DNA from 2 places in the Paenibacillus sp. FSL R7-269 genome. Region 2 is predicted to be linked to the other one. Evidence: riboswitches for the same ligand, from Rfam matches in the RefSeq annotation. Region 2 holds a riboswitch; the other holds the start of a gene.

Region 1 (10,609 bases), on a different contig from region 2:
TCAGCTCGGTCTCCTCCAGCAGTTGCTTGGCCTTCTGCAGCCGCTCCTGTATGATCACATCTGAGATCGACAGCCCGGTCTCCTTCTTGAACAGCCGCGACAAGTAGGCCGGGTTCAAGTACACATACGCGGCCAGCTCATCCCGGGTGATCTCCTCGCTCAGACGCGAGCGGATATACTGCCGGATCTTGGTGACTGTGGCCGAGGATACGTTATTGCTGGTCTGCAATAAGCGCATTACGGCTCGCAGGCATTCCAGCGCCCAATGCTGGAGCGAAGCGGAATGCTTCGGATAATTCTCCTTATCCATCAAGGGCTTCAGCTCGGCTGAGGCGTGTGCGGATAAGCCTTTTTTGGCGAGAACGGTGTGTACAATGAACAGGATGCCGTGAATAAGCTGACGGTGCAGTTCACTTGTCCAGCGGCCAGGCTCAATGCCCGAGAACCACAGGGTCACACGGCGCTCCAGCTCCTCCAGCTCGCCAAGCTCCAGGAGGGTCGCCCACTCTCCGAAGATGTGCATAGGCGCTGCCTGAGGCCCCGGCGCAAGCGGCAGATCTCGGCCATACGCCTGATCCTCCGGTCCGAACACCTGACGCGAACGGTTCAGGTTGCGTTGTTCCCGTTCAGTGACATCCGTATATGCGCTCATGATACCGGACAGAGGGACGCCCGCGCTGATGTAGATCGACAGGGAGCAATGCAGCAGCCGCCCGCAGGTATCCAGGAAGGTGCGGCCATTCTGCTCCAGCGTATGCCGGACGGCCTTCATATCGCCACGCACGTAGATGACCGCCAGATTATGGCCGACCTGATCCTGCAGCACGGTGCCTTCCAGCCCGCTTAGCAGCAGCTCATCGGCCATATTGCGCAGCGCATATTCCATAATCGTCTCATCCCGTGCACTAAGGTTCTCCTTCCACTGCTCCAGCCCCAGCAGAGCTAGGAAGTAGCGGTCCCCGGGCTGCAGATCCAGATTGTAGGTGTTCGCCGGAAGGGTGAGCGATTCCAGCACGGGCGCCGCCCGCTGGCTGAGAATATCCTGCCAGAACCGTTCCACCAGTAGCGGCAGCTGATGCTCCCACTGTCTCCGGTATTCCTGGATCAGGGTCTCGAACTGCTGCTGCTCCTTCTGCTTGCTGATCTCAGCGAGCGCCTCACGGGAGATCTTCATCAATTCCTCATAGTCTACCGGCTTGAGCAGATAATGGAAGGCACCGTGATAAATCGCGCGCTGGGCATACTCGAAATCGGCATGGCAGGTCAGCATAATCGTCAGCGTACCGGGAGCAGATTGCTTCACCCAGGCCAGCAGCTCAAGGCCGTTTCTGCCCGGCATTTCGATATCGCAGATCAGCAGATCTACGGGCTTCTGCTCAAGAATAGCAATTGCCTGATCCACATTCTCTGCCAGACAGACATCCGACACGCTAAGCGCGCTCCAATCCACCCCCTGCTGGAGGCCGAGCAAGGCGAAGTATTGGTCGTCAACGATTAGAACTCTGTACATTGAACGTCACAGCTCCTTTTGAACGGGTAGTCTGATTTCCACAACCGCGCCTCCGTCTGGAGCATTGTGGAAGGTAAGCCGTGCCCGGTTGTTATAGAACATCAGCATGCGTCTGTATACGTTCCATATTCCCAGATGGCGGTCTGTCGGCTTGCGCTCATACACGCCATGATTGAGCATGTCGAGCTGAGCTGCGGAGAAGCCCGGCCCGGAATCGCGGATCTGAATGGTAATGCAGGAATTTCCGCTCTCCCCTGCATCTTCACTGACGGTTATGCCAACGTTGAAGGGCTTCGAATTGTTGATGAATCCATGCTTGATCGCATTCTCGACGAAGGGCTGGATCAGCAGCGGCGGAATCAGTGTAGACTCAAGCTCCTGCGGAAGCTGCACCTCATAAGACAGCTTGTTGGGATACATGACCATCTGAATCTCGATATAATTCTGAATATGACCCAGCTCGCCGCGCAGCGGAATCCAGGCGTCATTGGTATTCATAATGAAGCGGAAGTGGGAGACCAGATGTCCGATCATCTTTTTGATCAGCGCATATTGCTTCAGCTCTACCAGATGAAAGACGATATTCAAGGAATTCATGAAAAAATGAGGATTGATCTGCGCCTGAAGATGCTTCAGCTCGGCCTGCTGCACCTTCATCTGCTCCTCATACACATCAATCTTGAGATTACCGATCTGCTCCGCCATCTGGTTGAATTGCATCGTAATGATCTGGAACTCTCTGCTGTTGCCATCCTTCAGCCGGTATTCCAGCTGCCCCTTCCCCAGGATGCGCATCCCGCTGGTCAATTGCTGGATAGGCTTGAACACCAGCCTGCTGAGCAGAGCCAGCAGAATAACCATTACGAGGATAATGACGAAAGGAATGACCTTGATGATCCGCTGGAAGATCGGCAGCTCGTCCAGAATCGATTTCTCGTCAAGCAGGAAGAAGACATTCAGATTGGAATACTGCGAAGGCTTGTCAATCAGCAAATACGAATTGCCGTTACTCAGGCGAATCGAGGCATCCACCGGACGGTCAGGACGGCCCAGCTGGTTGCGGATGAGCGCAAGATCTTCACTGGCGAACTGGCCCCAGAGCAATTTACCGTCATTGTCGATCATGCCCACCTGCCCGCTGCCTCCGGTAGACTCCAACTGGGTCAGCGGCTGGGCCAGAGAATCGATACTGACCAGTACCCCCATGAGAAGCCGGCCGCTCTTGTCCGGCAGCACCTTGAATAACACCGGCTCTCCGCCGAGAGTCACAGTCTCCCACTTCAGGGAGGCCTGGAGATTAGGGGCCTTGAGGTGTGAAGACAGCCCGGAGGCAATGACCTCCTTCTCCTGGTAATACTCTCTCTGGCTGCTGAGGAATAATTCATCCCGGTCCTGATGGTAGACGAAGACACTGCGGATAATGGTGTAGTAGCTGACATCGCTGTACCACTGGTCCATCAGCTTACGGATGGACAGATAATAATTGACGCTGTCGGGCCCGCTGTCCGAATAGAGCTCCAGCAGCATGTTCTCATTGGCGGTACGCAGCAGATAATGGCTGGTCTGCTCCAGCAGCTCATCGAGAGTACCTAAGTGCAGGGTCAACGTGTCCGAAGCAGACTTCGCAACCTTCTCCCGGACAATGTTGGTGGAATAGAGATTGGTGTAGGAGAGAAAGAGGAACAGCGGCGTGACCAGCAGCAGGACAAGGGCACTCACTTTGAATCGCAATGATAGTTTCACAGTCATCCCCCTTATCCTTAGGTACATTTACACGCTGAGCGGCAGGAAAGGGGAAGGACGGCTGCCGTCCTTCCCCTTAGCTTAAAATATAAGAATTTGTATGTTCCACACGACAACTTATCCTTATATTTCTCGCTGACACGATACCGTCCTTAAAAGGACGGCATAGTCGTTTCCACTTGTTTGTTTAGGATTGTTTGGCCTTCCAGGCATCATATTGCTTCTGAACCTCGGCTCGGATATCCTCAATACCGTTTGCCTTCAGCTTATTATTGTATTCCGTCAGCACCTTGTCTACTCCCAGGCTGCCCGTTTCCAGCAGCGGGCGGAATTCCTTGATAATATTGCTGACCACAGAGACCTGTGTTTTGACAGCGTCGGTATTGAAGTTGAAGCCGAAGGACTTCACCTTATGGGCACTCTCGTTATAAGCCTTGAACTTCTCCCATTTATCGGCACTTTCGCCTTCCCACAGATAGGTTATGGTCTGGTTGCCGAACATCCATTCAATTCCCGGTGCCCAGCCGGTATCGGCACGGGTAGCAATGCCGTCAGGCAGCTTGATGAAGTTGTCCTTGCCTTCTACCTTGACATACTGCCGGCCCTCTACGCCGAAGTCAATCAGATTGACCAGAACGGGGTCGGTATGCAGCAGGTTCAGCAGCATCATCGTCCGCTCGGGATCAATCGAGGTGCGTCCGATGGCCATCATGGAGTTGCTGACGCTGGCTGTGCTGATCTCGGGTTCATTCCCCTTCAGCTTCACCAGCTCAATGCCGGTGGCGATGGAATCTTCCTTGTCGGAGTCCGGCTTGTCAGAACCGAATTTCATCCAAGTCTTGCCGGCCTTGAAAGCGTCTTCAGTACTGGTCTTAGTCGTTGCCGCATCCTTATTAATGTAGCCCTTGCTGAACCAGTCGCCATAGAGCTTCATCCGGTAGATCGCGGTGTCGGACTCCATCGAGCTGATCACCATCTTATCGGTCTTGGTATCCAGGACGATTCCGGCAGGAGCGCCTGCCACCAGCTCATAACGGAAGTTCTCCTTCATGCTCTCTTTGGTCTTGTCGAAGTAGCCCAGGGTATCCGATCCGCTGCCGGATAGCCAGATAGGCGCGATGGCCGGTTCCTTCTCCTTGATCGTCTGCAGCCATGGCTCCAGGTCCTCCAGCGTCTCAATTGAGTTCACATCGAAGCCGTATTTATCTACCAGATCCTTGCGGAACATAATGGTATGGCTCTCGCCGATTTCCTTATTGGTAGGAATCGCATAGATTTTGCCGTCAACCGTTCCGCCGTCAAGGAAGCGGGGATCAAGGGTGTCCTTGATGCCTTGTCCATATTTGGCTAACAGATCATCCAGCGGGAGAAATGCGCCTTTGGCTACGTTATTGGCGAAATCCGCCCAGTTCGGAGCAAAGGTCAAATCGACCTGTTCACCGGATTGATAGGCTAGTGCCATCTTCTCGGCCCAGGAGGACCAAGGGAGTCCCTGGAAGTCAATCTCGGCGTTGATTTTTTCTTTGAGATACTTGTTGATCTCGTCCACAACCGCCTTGGTATCATTTTGCGGGAAATTCCCGACCGTGTAAACTTTCAGCTTCCGGAACGTTGAGGTGTCAGGATTAGTGCTGCCTTCCGTGCCTGCTGTTGTAGCTGCTGCTGTCGATTCTGCCTTGGAAGGTGCGGATGCACCTGAATTGCCCCCGCCGCATCCGGTAATGCCCAGTATCACGGCGGTTAGGGCAGCAAGCACCGCGCCCGAGCTTCTGGTTGTTCTCATTTGTATGAACCTCCTCAATGATAATTAGATCATATATTCTAACCGGCATTTACGCCAGAGCTAGACCAATTAACCTTTGATCGCACCAATCGTGAGGCCTTTGGTGAAGTACTTCTGGAAGAACGGATAGATGAACAGAATCGGACCAATCGACAGCACAACCATGGCCATCCGCAGACTTTCGGTCGGAACGGATTCCTGTACCATCAGGGCGACACCGGTGCCGGCAAGCTGGGTTTTGAAGAATTCGGCTTGGCGGATCATCTGAATCATGACGTACTGCAGCGAGAACTTATTGGTGTCATTAATGAATAGCATGGAGTTGAACCAGTCATTCCAGTACATCAGCGTAGTGAACAGTCCGATGGTCGCCAGCACAGGCAGGGAGATCGGCAGCACCAGCTGGAAGAAGATCCGCCACTCCGAGGCCCCGTCGAGCTTGCCGGATTCAATCATCTCCTCCGGAATCGTCTGCTGGAAGAAGGTGCGGGTGATGAAGATATAGAAGGCATTGGACAGGCCGGGCAGAATCAGCGCAACCAGCGAGTCCTTCAGATCGAGATAGTTCACATATAGCAGATAGAAGGGGACAAGCCCTCCCGAGAACAGCATGGTGATCAGCAGGTAGAAGTTGAATGTCTTTTTAAAAGGAAAATCCTTCCGGTAGAGCGGATACGCATACAGCGCAATCAGCAGCACGGCCAGAACAGTTCCGATAAGGGTAACGGTCAGGCTGACACCATAAGCCTTAACCAGTGTCTCCGAATGCTTGAACAAATATTGGTACGCGGACGCGTCGATATGATCGGGCCAGAACTTGTAACCCTGCAGCGTCAAGGCCTTCTCGTTGGTTAAGGAGATAGCGACAATGAGCAGGATCGGCAGGATACACGCCAGGCTGAAGGCGATGAAGAATACATTCAGAATAATCTGGGCGGTAGTAGAGCCTTTGGTATAAGGGTTGCTTCGGGATGCAGTAGTCATTAGAATCCTCCGTTTCTAGAAAAGCGCCGTATCGCGGTTCAGCTTACGGGCCAGAGCGTTCGCGCCGATGACCAGGAAGAAGCCGACGACAGATTGATAGAAGTTCGCCGCAGAGGACATCCCCAGGTCATTGAGCTGGATCAGGCCCCGGTAGACATAGGTGTCGATGACGTCCGTAGTCGAGCGCAGCGCACCGGAGTCCAGGGTCACATGGTAGAACAGCCCGAAGTCAGAGCGGAAGATACCGCCCATGTTAAGAATCGTGAGAATCACCATGATCGGCGTAAGCAGCGGCAGGGTAATCTTGGTAATCTGCTGCCATTTGCTGGCCCCGTCCATCACCGCAGCTTCGTACAACTCTTCGCTGATGCCGGTGATGGCTGCAAGGTAGATGACACTGCCGATCCCGATGGAGTGCCACATTTTGGTGATCCACAGAATGTAAGGCCATGCGTTAGGATGCATATAAGCGTTCACCGAGGAGTAGCCGAACATCGGCAGAATATGCTTGACCAGGAAGCCGTACTCCGGGTGCAGGAAGGCATAGACGATGAAGCTGACCACGACCATGGACAGGAAGTTCGGCATAATCATCACGGTCTGGAAGAACTTCGAGGCCAGCTTGTTACGCACCTCATTGATCGCAATCGCCAGCGAGACGGAGAGAATAAGGCCTGAGATAATGAAGACCACATTGTAACCCACGGTGTTGATGGTCACCCGCAGGGCGTCAGAGGTGGCGAAGAGGAACCGGAAGTTATCCAGCCCGGCCCAGGGACTGCCCATAATGCCATCAATGTAGTTGATGTTCTTGAAGGCAATGAATAATCCGAACATCGGAATATAGCAGTTGATGAAAAAGATAATCGACGTGGGCAGCAGCATCAACAGCAGCACCCGGTATCGCACGATATTGTGCAGCAGACGGCCGAAACGGCCCTGGGGCGGTGGCGCTAGCTTGGTGTTCATAGCTTGTGGTGCAGGATTTGCCATAAGTTCTAACCTCACTCTACTTGTTCTGGATGAATTTATTATAGTAGAGCGGATGAACGGAATTCTTTCTTGTAAATGACTCTGTTTATTCAAAAATGACTTTTATGCAGAGACGCTATTTCTGTACTTATGTCACAAACTAGCAGCCGGGAAGCGTTATTCTTGTATATTCTTCAAAAGCAAAGGAGAAAAGCTATGTACACGATCAGCTTAAATACGATGAAGAAAGCAATTATAGCAACAGCAGTAACCGCTGTACTCGGAGGGACAGTTGTCGGCGGGGGATACTCTTTACCCGTAGCGGCGGCAGCCGATGTTAACAAGGATAATAAGGCGGGCAGCGTGTTCGCGGCCAGCGATAACGCCACTCTGAAGGCGATTGTTCAGAAAAAGCTTGCTGCCGCCCCGAATCAGGCCGTGACCCAGGAGGGGGTAACCCTGACACTAACCGATCTGACCTATGACAGTAATCAATTTATCGCAGGCATCCGGCAGGACGGAGGGACGGTGGACAAGAACGGTTCTTTCCTAGACCAGACCAGGAATGTGGACGTGTTAATCAATGGGAAAAAGCTGTTGTACGATACTTCCATCAGTACAAATCCGGAGGATACGGACACAGCCTTGATCTATCTGAATAAGGGCGCGATGAAGCAGCAAATCCCGGATAAATTCGACCTTACGCTGAAGACTTACGCCAACGGGGTGAAGGAGCCGTTTGTTTTTAAAGTTCAAGTGAACAAGCTGGGGACCCTCTTAAGCTTGAAGCCGGGCGTCTCCAAGAAGAACAGCACATTCAGCTACACAGTGACATCCTTCCAGATGACCCCGTTAACAATGTCTCTGCAGGTGAGCTTCAAGGGCGCAGTTCCGGCGGCGGCCAAGTCCAAGGTGAGCCCGGAGAGAATGTTATATGACCTTGTGGATGAGAAAGGGAATGTGAGCTCGCCGTGGGGCAAGCCGTTTGAGAAGGTTAAGACAAGCGGTACTGAGGAGCAGAACTACGGTGCTTTTCCGGCCGTCCCGAAGACCATTAGTGTTAAGCCGTTTACGTATGCCAAGGATGCCAGCGGGAAAATGTTCAAGGACAAACAGGGCCAATGGGCTAAAACCTATTATAAAGATCTGGAAACCAAAATTACGGTTAAATAACAAGCGATGTAACTAATGTTATTGACAGAAGTCTGGGCTATGAATAGAATTGACAAATATTTAGATGAAGTCCGCTTCAAATAATTAAATATTCGCAAGCTATGAAGGCTATGGATCACACTATAGCTGGAGCAGCTTCTGGAGAGACTGCGGGAGACCGCAGCGCCGAAGGGTTCACAATCTCAGGCAAAAGGACAGAAGAGTACCGGATTTCTATTTCCCTGGCTGATTCCCTTCAGCGTGGGCAGATAGCTTATTTGGAACCTCTTATGAACCGGGAGATTGGATGATATCCAGTCTCCTTTTTGCGTATTTTCAGCATTGTATACATTAAGGGGGAAACAGGTATGGCACAGACAGAATTAAAAAGAGAGCTTGCAAACCGGCACGTCCAGCTTATCGCCATCGGAGGTACGATTGGCACAGGTTTATTCCTGGGATCGGGCAAGGCAATTCAGCAGGCCGGGCCCTCCATCATGCTTACGTATCTGATCGTGGGAATCGCCGTGTTTTTTGTGATGCGTGCGCTGGGGGAACTGCTGCTCTCGAAGGCGGGGTATCAATCTTTTACAGACATTGCTGAGGATTACTTGGGGCCGCGCGCGGCATTCATTACAGGCTGGACCTACTGGTTCTGCTGGATTATGACGGCGATGGCCGATGTGATTGCAGTGGGCGTCTATGTGCAGTACTGGTTCGATATTCCGCAGTGGGTACCGGCCGTGATCTGCCTGATCATTCTGCTCGGACTCAATCTGCTAACGGTCAAAAGCTTCGGGGAACTCGAATTCTGGTTTGCTCTGATCAAGGTAGTTACGATTCTGGCTCTGATCGGCCTGGGGATTGTCCTGCTGGTGACCCAGTTCAAGACGGATGCAGGCTCAGTGTCGGTCCGCAATCTCTGGGAGCACGGGGGCGTATTCCCGAACGGGGTGAAGGGCTTCCTGTTCTCCTTCCAGATGGTGGTATTCGCTTATGTCGGCGTGGAGCTGGTGGGGGTATCGGCAGCGGAGACGGCGAATCCTGAGAAAAACATCCCGTCCGCGATCAACAAAATTCCGCTGCGGATTCTGTTCTTCTATGTAGGCGCGCTCTTCGTGCTGCTGTGCATTAATCCCTGGACCCAGCTTAGCGCGTCTGAAAGTCCGTTCGTGCGCACCTTCAGTCTGGTCGGGATTCCGATTGCTGCGGGAATTATCAATTTCGTGGTCTTAACCTCGGCGGCCTCCGCCTGCAACAGCGGGATGTTCTCGACCAGCCGGATTCTCTACAATCTGAGCAGAAGGAATCAGGCCTCCCCTCAGCTCGGCAAGCTGAACCGGAATCATGTGCCTGCGAATTCCCTGTTTATTTCTACTATAGTAATCTCTGCCGGAGCGCTGCTCAGCAAGCTTATTCCGGGTCAGGCCTTCGGCATCGTGACTACAATCAGCGCCATTTGCTTCATCTGGGTCTGGGGCGTTGTGCTGGTCTGCCATATCAAGTATAAAAGGAACCGCCCGGATTTACATGCCGCTTCCAAATTCAAAGCGCCGTTCACCCCGGTGATTAACTATGCTGTCCTGACGCTGTTCGCCGCCATTCTAGTGATCATGCTCTTTGCCGACGAGACCCGTCCGGCGCTGCTGTTTACTCCGCTCTGGTTCATTCTGCTGTTCGTTCTGTACTCCATCAGAAGCCGTAAGGAGAAAAACGAACAGGAAATCAGTATAATCAATACATAAACTGATTTCAGGATGAAGAGGGTGCAGCCGCCGCATGAACAAGACAGACCGCATGTTAGCCATCGTACTGGAGCTGCAGCGCAAAGGGGTCGTACGGGCAGAGGATCTGGCGTCTGTCTTCGAGACTAGTGTAAGAACCATCTACCGCGATATCCAGGCGCTTAGTGAAGCCGGAGTGCCGGTGGTAGGAGCTACAGGTCAGGGATATTCACTGGTAAAGGGGTATTTCCTGCCCCCGGTCAGCTTCACAGCGGAGGAGGCTGTGACTCTGCTGATCGGGACGGATTTCGTGGAGCAGCGGTTCGATACGGAGTATGGTAACCGGGCATCCGCAGCAGGCAGGAAGATTGAAGCGATTCTGCCGGGTGATGTCAAGGAGAATGCTGCCCGGCTCCGCCAGAGCATCCTGCTGCTGAGTACCAGTAAAGATAAGCTGCAAGGACAGGAGAAGGAGTACATGGAGCAGATCCGCCGCGCGATTCTGGATCAGCGGAAGATCAGCTTCGGGTATACGAAGGGCAGACAGGAAGCTGACGGAAGTCACCGGAGTATCCGAACCGCCTCGCCGTATGGACTTGTCCTGAACAGAGGCGCCTGGACCCTGGTCGCCTGGTGCTGGCTGCGGCAGGAAATCCGTCATTTCCGGTTATCCAGAATGAGCGGGCTTACCGTTCTGGATGACCGGTTCGAAGTGCCTGCGGATTTCGATCTGCACGAGTA
Region 2 (10,609 bases):
TTATCGGCATCCAGGATGGCGACAAGCGAGACCTCCGGCAGGTCAAGACCCTCTCTAAGCAGGTTAATACCGACCAGCACGTGGAAGGTACCCAGACGGAGATCACGCAGGATTGCCATCCGCTCCAGCGTCTTGATATCAGAGTGCATATAACGTACCTTGATGCCAATCTCCTTGAAGTAGTCCGTCAGGTCCTCAGACATCTTCTTCGTAAGGGTGGTAACGAGTACACGTTCATCGCGTTCTACCCGGTCACGGATTTCACTAATCAGATCATCGATCTGTCCTTCGGTAGGACGCACTTCTATAATCGGGTCAAGCAGACCGGTAGGACGGATAATCTGCTGAACCATAGTATCGCAATGCTCCATCTCATAAGGGCCCGGTGTTGCGGACACATATACAATCTGGCTTACCTTGTCTTCGAATTCCTCGAATTGCAGCGGACGGTTATCCAACGCAGACGGCAGGCGGAATCCATGCTCCACCAGGACGGTCTTACGCGCACGGTCACCATTATACATCGCCCGGATCTGCGGAAGCGTAGCATGGGACTCGTCGATCACAATCAGCATATCATCCGGGAAATAGTCCATCAGCGTATAAGGAGTAGCTCCCGGCTCACGGAAGGTAAGCGGACCGGAGTAGTTCTCGATTCCCGAACAAAAGCCGACTTCCTTCATCATCTCGATATCATAACGGGTCCGCTGCTCCAGGCGCTGAGCCTCCAGCAGCTTGCCTGCTCCATTAAGCACAGCCAGCCGCTCCTCAAGCTCACGTTCAATATTAACAAGGGCTACACGCATCGTCTCTTCCTGGGTGACAAAGTGGGACGCAGGGAAGATCGCAATATGATCTCGTTCGCCGATCAGTTCGCCTGTCAGAACGTCTATCTCCGTGATCCGCTCGATCTCGTCTCCGAACAATTCAACCCGGATCGCATGTTCTCCCTGGGATGCCGGGAAGATCTCAACGACATCCCCGCGTACACGGAACGTACCGCGCACAAAATTAATATCGTTACGCTGATACTGGATATCTACGAGCCGGCTCAGAATCTGATTACGCGGCTTCTCCATCCCTACCCGCAGCGAGAGCAGCAAGCTTCCATATTCCTTCGGCGAACCGAGGCCATAAATACACGACACACTCGCCACAATAATAACGTCACGGCGTTCGAACAACGAGCTGGTTGCAGAGTGGCGGAGCTTGTCGATTTCTTCATTTATGCTGGAGTCTTTCTCAATGTAGGTATCAGAGGAAGGAATGTACGCCTCAGGCTGGTAGTAATCGTAGTAACTGACGAAGTAATCCACGGAATTGCTTGGAAAAAATTCTTTGAACTCACTCGCCAGCTGTGCAGCAAGCGTCTTGTTGTGCGCAATGACCAGCGTCGGGCGGTTCAATTTGGAAATCACTTGCGCGATGGTAAAGGTCTTGCCTGTACCTGTCGCTCCCAGCAGCGTCTGGTGCTTCTTGCCCTGCCGGATGCCGTCCACTAACTCTTCTATGGCATGAGGCTGATCGCCCTGGGGTGTATACTCGGACTCCAGTTCAAAAGTCTTCGTACTGACGACAATATCACTCATTTGCCCGTCTCCCCTCTATCGTCTAGAATATATGAATATATTATAATTTTAACCCTAATTATCCTTCATCCATACCATACTGAAAAATATGGAAGATAGGAATGCACGTTCCCGTTTATTATACAGCGTTGCCCAGACTGTTGCAAACCATAATATATAGAAATTTAAGGAGCCTGAATTTATGGATTTCATTACAATACTCGGCCTGCTGGCCGGAATTGCCGCTATGATCGGCGGTTTTCTGTGGGAAGGCGGCAGCCTGTCCGGCCTGCTGCAGCCCAATGCTGCCCTGATCGTGTTCGGCGGCACCCTTGCGGCGGTGCTCATCAGCTTCCCGGGGTCCAAGCTCCGCAGCATTCCGGCGGCGCTCCGCCTGGCTTTTGACCGGCAACGGGATACCAGCCGGGAACAAGCCGAAGAGCTGATTGCCATGGCTGCACTCACGCGGCGCGGCGGTGTTCTCGCCCTGGAGAAACGGGCAGAAGAACATCCCGATCCCTTCACCCGTGAAGGCCTGTTTCTGATTGTCGACGGCAATGACCCGGATCAGGTCCGCCAGATCCTGGAGCTTGGGATGGATGCCAAGGAGCTGAAATATGAAGGCTATGCCAAAATATTCGAAGCCGCCGGCGGCTATGCACCGACCATGGGCATTATCGGTACCGTTATGGGGCTAATCCGGGTTCTAAGCAATTTAACGGACCCTTCCAATCTGGGTGCGTCGATTGCCGTAGCTTTTACAGCAACACTCTATGGCGTAGCCAGTGCCAATCTACTCTTTTTACCCATCGCCTCCAAAATCAAATCCCGCAGCCAAAGTGAGCTGGGCACCATGGAGATGCTGCTCGTCGGCATTCTGTCCCTGCAGAATGGGGATCACCCGCATCTGGTCCGGCAAAAGCTGGCCCCTTTCCTGACAGACGCTCCTAAACGCAGCATCCGCACCAGCCCGGAGGAACCGCTATGAGACAAAGAAACCGCCGGCAGCCCCGTGCCGCCGCCGGCAAGGAGAGCCGGGACCGCTGGATGATTACCTACGCGGATCTGATCACGCTTCTGCTTATTTTCTTCGTGATTCTGTATGCTATGAGCAGCTTGGATTCGCAGAAGTATGCCATTGTCAGCGGCTCCTTATCGGATACCTTCAAGAGCGGAAGTGCAGTGCTGGAAGGCGGAAGCGGCGTGCTGGAAGGCAATCAGGGAATCACCGGGGCTGGCGTTTCGAAGGGTCATAATGAAGACGGTGGAGACACTGGCGCTCCTTCAGCCACAGACTCTGCGGATGCGGACGGGCTGAATGGAACCGGGCAAACAGGAGATGGGGCGGGGCACCAGCCGTCAGCGCGCGAGCTTGCTTTTCGGGAACAGGAAGCGAAGCTGGCTGCTCTTATGGGCGTCATCACGGAGTATGTGGAGGAGAATAACCTTGGGGAACAGATTTTTGTTGCTGATAAGCCGCAGGGCATTGCCATCACGCTGAGTGACCGGTTCCTGTTCGATGCGGGAAAGGCTGAGTTGAAATCCCCTGCCTTCCCTGCACTGCGCCAGCTCTCCGGCCTATTCCGCGGTATCGGCGCTACCATCAGCATCGAAGGCCACACCGACAATGTTCCCGTGACACCAGGATCAGTGTACAAAGACAACTGGGAGTTATCGGGCGCCCGGGCGCTGTCCGTCCTGCGCTTTTTTCTGGACAAAGAGGGGCTGAGCCCTGATACCTTCCAGTACGCAGGTTATGCCGATACCCGGCCTGCTTACGATAATACAACCACTGAGGGAAAGCAGCGGAACCGCCGGGTTGAACTGATTGTGCTGCGCCAGCTTCAGGAGAAGGAGTAAGATACAGACGCAAAAAGACAGACCTCTCACATTAGTAACATCTAATGTTATAAAGAGAGGTCTGCCGTATTAACATCCGCTTCCGCAAATAAGCTACCTTTTATTCCCCAACCAGTTCCTTGTACGCAGCCGCATCCAGCAGGCCGGTTACTGCCTCTCCGAACTCTGCATCAAGCTCCAGCTCAAAAATCCAGCCGTCCCCGTAAGGGTGATCGTTGATCAGCTCCGGGCTGGCCTCCAGCGCATCGTTGATCTTGGTCACCTTGCCTGATACGGGTGAATATAGCTCCGATACGGTCTTCACGGATTCGATACTGCCCACGCTGTCGCCTGCGGAGATCGCCGCGCCTACTTCCGGAAATTCTACAAACACGATATCGCCCAGCAGATGCTGCGCATGATCCGTAATCCCTACACGTACTACGCGTCCCTCGCCCTGCTGCGCCCACTCATGCTCTTCGCTGTATAGCAGGTTGTCAAGCACTTCACTCATGTCCAAGCCGCCTCTTTTCCGTAATTGGAGTTCTAAATTTAGTTATAGCCTAAGTTATCGGCTTGCCTAATGTCAATATAACTGACAGTAAAATTAAATTTGTCAACTTTTTGACGTTTTTTGATTGACAGGGCAGAGGGTTACCCGGTTTAATGGAGTCAGTAGAAAAACATATGGTTTGCGAATGATGGCATAGGGAGAGACTGTCTCACAGGAAGACAGCGCCGAAGGAGTAAGCCCGGGATGGGTGAATCTCTCAGGCAAAAGGACCTTTGCCGGACGCATCTCTGGAGAGCATCCGGGTGCCTGCGCCGCAGGCTTCACGGATCACCAACGGGGAAACCTGCGCTTCATTGCAGGGTAACTCTCAGGTACCAAGGACAGAGCGGAAGTCCATTTATGCATGCGTGCATAATGGCTTTCGCCTGTCCTTTTTCGTATGTAATCAGACCAAGGGAGTGACAAGATGGAGTCTTTGAGAAGAACGCCTTTTTATGACCTCTATGCCGCTTATGCGGAGTCCAGATGTATTGATTTCGGCGGCTGGGAGCTGCCGGTGCAGTTCACCGGCATCGTGAAGGAGCATGAAGCCGTCCGTGAACGGGCCGGACTGTTCGATGTCTCCCACATGGGGGAATTCATGGTTACCGGGAGCGGTGCAGAAGCCTTCCTCCAGAGAATGACCACGAATGATGTCACCCGCCTGGAAGACGGCGCAGCGCAGTACACCCTGATGCTCTACCCAAGCGGCGGAGTGGTGGACGATCTGCTGGTATACCGGCTGGGCGTGGAGCGTTACATGCTTGTCGTCAATGCGTCCAATATCGACAAGGACTTCCAGTGGCTGCAGGAGCATCTTACCGCTGAATTCAGCGGCGTCAGTCTGAAGAATATCTCGGATGAGACGCTGCTGCTCGCGTTGCAGGGTCCGCTGGCAGAGACGATTCTGGCCAAGGTCACGCAGGTGTCTCTAACAGAGCTTAAGCAGTTCCACTTCCTCGAACACGCTGAAGTCTGCGGCGTCACCGTCCTGCTCTCCCGTACCGGATATACCGGTGAGGACGGCTTCGAGCTGTATGCTCCCGCAGATACAGCAGCAGCACTCTGGAACGGCCTGCTGGACGCTGGCGCTCCGCATGGCCTGACGCCTGCCGGACTCGGCGCACGCGATACGCTCCGCTTCGAAGCCAAGCTGCCGCTGTACGGCCAGGAGCTGTCGGCGGAGATTACGCCGCTTGAAGCCGGTGTCCAGTTCTTCGTGAAGCTGGACGCCGGCGATTTCATCGGCCGCGATGCCCTGCTGAAGCAGAAGGAAGCCGGTCTGCCCCGGCGTCTTGTGGGCCTGGAGATGATCGACCGCGGCATTCCCCGTTCCCACTACCCTGTGTACGCGGACGGAGTGAAGATCGGTGAAGTAACGACTGGCACCCAGTCCCCGACCCTGAAGCGGAATCTCGGACTCGCCCTGCTGGACGCTGCCTATACGGAGATCGGCACAGAGGTGTACGTGGAGATTCGCGGCAAGCAGCTCAAGGCTGCCGTCATCAAAGCCCCATTCTACAAAAGAAGCCAAGGAGTGAAGCCGCAATGAAGCACCGCTATCTGCCAATGACTGAGCAAGACCGCGCAGAAATGATGGAGACCGTAGGCATACAATCCATCGATGAGCTGTTCGCCGATATTCCGCAGTCTGTCCGTTACCAGGGAACCCTGCCGATGTCCGGCGCCTTGGACGAATACGCACTGCTTCGCCATATGAAGGGCCTGGCTGACAAGAATGCCGACTTCGATACCCACACCAGCTTCCTGGGCGCCGGATTGTACGACCACCACGTTCCGGTCGTCATCAACCATGTGATTTCCCGTTCGGAATTCTATACTGCCTACACTCCTTACCAGCCGGAGATCAGCCAGGGGGAGCTTCAGGCGATCTTTGAATTCCAATCCTATATCTGTGAGCTGACCGGCATGAAGGTTGCCAATGCCAGTATGTATGACGGCGCAACCGCCTTCTCCGAAGCGGCTGTGTTGGCCGCAGGCGCCACCAAACGCAAGAAACTGATTGTCTCCCGTACAGTTCACCCGGAAGCGCGTCAGGTGCTGCGTACCTCCGCCAACGCCTGGGGTCTGCAAATTGTAGAGATTGACTATGCTGACGGGGTAACGGATCTTGCCAAGCTGGCCGAAGCCATCGACAGCGATACCGCTGCCGTTCTGGTTCAGTCCCCCAACTTCTTCGGCGGGATTGAGGATCTGCGCGGGATCGAACCGCTGATCCATGCGGTTAAGGGACTGCTTGTCGTCAGCGCGAATCCCATTGCACTTGGCGTATTGGAGTCTCCCGGACGGCTTGGCGCAGATATCGTTGTCGGTGACGCGCAGCCGCTGGGAATTGCCGCTTCGCTCGGCGGTCCGACCTGCGGATTCTTCGCCGTTGCCGAGCCGCTCATGCGCCGGATGCCGGGCCGGATCGTCGGCCAGACGGTTGACCGGAATGGCAAGCGCGGCTTCGTGCTGACGCTGCAAGCCCGCGAACAGCATATCCGCCGGGAGAAGGCGACCTCGAATATCTGCTCCAATCAGGCGCTCTTGGCGCTGTGCGCTTCCGTCTACTTGTCCGTGATGGGCAAGGAGGGCATGCGCGAGGTTGGTGAGTTGAACATCCGCAAGAGCCACTATGCCGTTGGGCGGCTGGCTGAAATCACTGGCGCAGAGCGCGTCTTCACTGCCCCGTTCTTCAATGAATTCGTCCTGAAGCTCCCGGAGGGCAGCAGTGTGAGTGCGGTTAACTCCAAGCTGCTGAAGGAAGGCTATCTGGGCGGTTATGACTTAAGCCGGGATTATCCCGAGCTGGCCGGACATATGCTGGTTGCCGTAACGGAGAAACGAAGCAAGACCGAAATTGACGAATTCGCAAGCGCACTGGAGGGCTGTGTATGAAACCGGAACAAAGTCTGATTTTTGAATTAAGCCGTCCAGGCCGCTCTGCCTACTCCCTGCCTCTGTGTGATGTGCCGCAGGACGAGGGCCTTGGCTCACTCATTCCTGAAGGGCTGCTGCGCAGTGAGCCGGTCGTACTGCCGGAGGTATCCGAGGTGGATGTGATCCGCCACTATACCGCCCTGTCCCGCCGCAACTTCGGAGTTGACAACGGCTTCTATCCGCTCGGCTCCTGCACGATGAAATACAACCCCAAGATCAACGAGGATGTCGCCCGCTTCCCGGGACTCTCCAAGATCCATCCGTATCAGCCGGAAGAGAGCATCCAGGGTGCGCTTGAACTGATGTACACGCTGCAAAAGGATCTCGCCGCCCTGACCGGCATGGATGCCGTATCCCTGCAGCCCGCTGCCGGCGCCCACGGCGAGTGGACCGGCCTGATGATGATCCGCGCCTACCATGAGAGCCGCGGCGAAGTCCGCTCCAAAGTGATCGTGCCCGATTCCTCGCACGGCACCAACCCGGCCAGTGCCGCCGCAGCCGGTCTCGACACCGTGACCATCCCCTCCAATGACAAGGGAATGGTGGACCTCGAAGCACTGAAGGCCGCTGTCGGCAGCGACACCGCCGCGCTGATGCTCACGAACCCGAGTACCCTCGGACTCTTCGAGACGCAGATCGTCGAGATCGCCGCGATTGTCCATGAAGCGGGTGGCCTGCTCTATTATGACGGAGCGAACTCCAACGCGATTATGGGCATCACCCGCCCGGGCGATATGGGCTTCGATGTGGTGCATCTCAATCTGCACAAGACGATGAGTACGCCGCATGGCGGCGGAGGTCCGGGAGCCGGACCAGTCGGTGTAAAGGCGAAGCTGATCCCGTTCCTGCCGCAGCCTACTGTGGCCCAGAACGAAGACGGCAGCTTCACGCTGGACTGCGGCGGGCCGGAATCAATCGGCCGCGTCAAAGCCTTTTACGGCAACTTCGGGATTCTCGTCCGTGCTTATGCGTATATCCGCACCTACGGTCCTGACGGCTTGCGTGAGGTGTCCGAGAACGCCGTGCTGAACGCCAACTATATGATGCACCGGCTGGCTCCTTACTTCGAGATTCCCTTCCCGGGCATCTGCAAGCATGAATTCGTCATGTCCGGCAAGAACCTTAAGCAATACGGCGTCCGTACCCTCGATGTAGCCAAACGGCTGCTTGACTTCGGCTATCATCCGCCAACCGTCTACTTCCCGCTGACGGTAGAGGAATGTATGATGATTGAGCCGACCGAGACCGAGAGCAAGGAGACGCTCGACGGCTTCATTGAGACGATGATCCGAATCGTTAAGGAAGCTGAGGAAACGCCGGAGATAGTGATTAACGCACCGCATACGACTGAAATCAGCCGCCTCGATGAGACGCAGGCCGCGCGTAAGCCTGTACTTAACTGCTCCTGCGGTTAACCTTCTGCCAGAGAAGCTAGGCTTCTAAATCAAACAGCCGGGTCAGGGATACATTCGTATCGCTGCCCGGCTGTCTTGTATGTACCCGGAAGCGGATCTCCCGGCTAAGGCGTAAGGCGCTTCACGAACTGGAAGCGGTCATTCACCCGCATTTTACTATAGATGCTCTTCAACATATTGCGCACCGTGCCTTCACTGATCCCCAGATCGCTCCCGATGTGCAGCGCGCTCTTCTCCATCAGCCATAGCCTCGCTACCTCTTGCTCCCGCGCAGTCAGTTTATATTCCAGAAGCATGGCCTCAAGCCGATACTGCTGCATCTCCGGGTTCTTCTCCATCCACTTCTCCATGATATTCTCGGCAATCTGCTGCACGAAGGGAACGGCGAATTCAATAGGCTCTCCTCTATTAAAAGAAATATCAACATACCCGTAAACGCTATCATCATCCTGCAGCGGAGCGCATACACAGTTCCAGTCGCGGAAGGTCTGATCCGTATGCTCCGTTCCCCGCACCACCCCGATGCAGTTCATCTCCATCGCCAGCGATACGGCATTCATTCCCGCCTGCTGCCTGCTTAAGCTGACCCCCGGACGCAGCTCCGCCTGCTCCATCTCCGCCTGCGTCTCCGAAGAGGAATAGACCAGCTCCAGAATGATCCCCGCCTTGTCTGTCAGGAATACCACATATGGAATCGAGAGCAGCTGGCTTAATTTGTTCATTTCACTGCGGATCGAAGAAATCATAGCTCTATGGTAGATGTGCTCCCTGGATTCTTCGGAAGCCCCCGCCGCCACGGACATCCCTCCCTGGACTTGGGCCTTAGCTGCCTCCAGGGGCCGGAAGGCTTCAAGTTCGCTAGCTTCTAAATCCCCAGGCATACTCCATGCTCTTGATTGATTAAAGACTCTCACAAACGATCCCTCCATATTTACCAATTCCTATATCATCAATTTTAAAAGAAAGCATTATAACATACAATTACGGAATAATGAACATTCAGTATTGGATCTGTAAATCCCCGCGTTAGCGCTGTAAAATGTAGAAATCTGTTCATCTCATATTTCTACATAATTCCAGGAGGTTCGACATGCTTCGCATCGGCTATCTATCGACTGCCCTCAATCTGGCTACCGCCATGGTATCCTTCCTGCGCTTCGGCAGTAATTATGCCCTCTTCATCATGGCCAGCTATACACTCTTAACCCTTGCGGGATACCGGCTGCTGCAGAATAAAAGGACACTGCATCTGATCCCTCTACTCACCTTCAGCTGTTCATTCCTCTTATACAACGTGACCTATGTATTATTGAAGCAGATTAACCTCGTAGACCTGTATGCTGTAGACTGGAGACTTGAGGTTCAGCTGGCGTTTCCCCTGCTGGTAGGGTTCGCCGTTCAGACTCTCCTAAAGCGGAGCGGCAAATCCCGGTTGGTGTAGTCTATCCGGGGTTGCCGATTTTTTTTTTGCAAAATCGACCTAATCTGATAGTTTTCGACATCGGCTCAGTGATATATTTACTCTTACGTCTTTCGATCGCTGAGGATTCAGATATTTTCTCCGCATGCATCTGCGGTAACGCTTTCAAATCAATGAACAGGAGGGTTAAGCTTGAGTATGATTGAAGCCAGAGGACTGAGTAAGTCCTTTATGCAGGCGGTGAAGGAGCCCGGCCTAAAGGGAGCGGTGAAGCATCTGTTCCTGCCCCGGCATATCGAGAAGGTGGCGGTCAAGCCGCTGAATCTGAGCATTGAAGCCGGGGAGACGGTGGCCTACGTAGGACCGAACGGTGCCGGTAAATCGACCACTATCAAGATGCTGACCGGCATTCTGATGCCTTCCTCCGGGAGTATCTCGGTGAACGGGATCAATCCGTACCGCAAAAGAATGGAAAACGCCGCCCAGATCGGCGCAGTCTTTGGGCAGCGTACCCAGCTGTGGTGGGATATTCCGATTGCCGAGTCCTTTTCGCTGCTGAAGGATATCTATCAGATTCCGGATGTCCTCTACAGGAAGAACATGGACTTGTTCACCGAAATGCTAGGGATGAGCGAATTCATCCACCTCTCCGCGCGGAAGCTCTCGCTGGGTCAGCGCATGCGTGCCGATCTGGCCGCTGCCCTGCTGCATAACCCGCCGATTCTGTATCTCGATGAGCCGACGATTGGCCTTGATGTATCCGTGAAGGAGAAGATCCGCGGGTTCATCAAGCAGATCAACCAGGAGCAGCAGACGACCGTGATGCTGACGACCCATGATTTGGGCGACATTGAAGACCTGTGCAAGCGGC

The links. A riboswitch is a leader RNA that binds a small molecule or an ion and turns the genes downstream of it on or off. The one in region 2 is predicted to bind glycine.
Region 1: linked by a shared signal. The riboswitch ahead of C162_RS04535 (amino acid permease) and the one ahead of gcvT (glycine cleavage system aminomethyltransferase GcvT) in region 2 are both predicted to bind glycine.

The regions. Positions count from the first base shown of each region.
Region 1 is NZ_ASPS01000011.1:105,215-115,823, forward strand. Features, by position in the region: gene C162_RS04505 (helix-turn-helix domain-containing protein) at 1-1,510, opposite strand, end outside; gene C162_RS34085 (sensor histidine kinase) at 1,517-3,253, opposite strand; gene C162_RS04515 (ABC transporter substrate-binding protein) at 3,441-5,036, opposite strand; gene C162_RS04520 (carbohydrate ABC transporter permease) at 5,106-6,020, opposite strand; gene C162_RS04525 (ABC transporter permease) at 6,036-7,013, opposite strand; gene C162_RS04530 (DUF5643 domain-containing protein) at 7,209-8,165, shown strand; glycine riboswitch at 8,294-8,373, shown strand; gene C162_RS04535 (amino acid permease) at 8,513-9,889, shown strand; gene C162_RS04540 (helix-turn-helix transcriptional regulator) at 9,924-10,609, shown strand, end outside.
Region 2 is NZ_ASPS01000023.1:64,877-75,485, reverse strand. Features, by position in the region: gene uvrB (excinuclease ABC subunit UvrB) at 1-1,589, opposite strand, end outside; gene C162_RS12345 (flagellar motor protein) at 1,771-2,556, shown strand; gene C162_RS12340 (flagellar motor protein MotB) at 2,553-3,428, shown strand; gene gcvH (glycine cleavage system protein GcvH) at 3,529-3,921, opposite strand; glycine riboswitch at 4,106-4,203, shown strand; glycine riboswitch at 4,207-4,307, shown strand; gene gcvT (glycine cleavage system aminomethyltransferase GcvT) at 4,388-5,512, shown strand; gene gcvPA (aminomethyl-transferring glycine dehydrogenase subunit GcvPA) at 5,509-6,861, shown strand; gene gcvPB (aminomethyl-transferring glycine dehydrogenase subunit GcvPB) at 6,858-8,318, shown strand; gene C162_RS12315 (helix-turn-helix domain-containing protein) at 8,423-9,199, opposite strand; gene C162_RS12310 (hypothetical protein) at 9,409-9,759, shown strand; gene C162_RS12305 (ABC transporter ATP-binding protein) at 9,937-10,609, shown strand, end outside.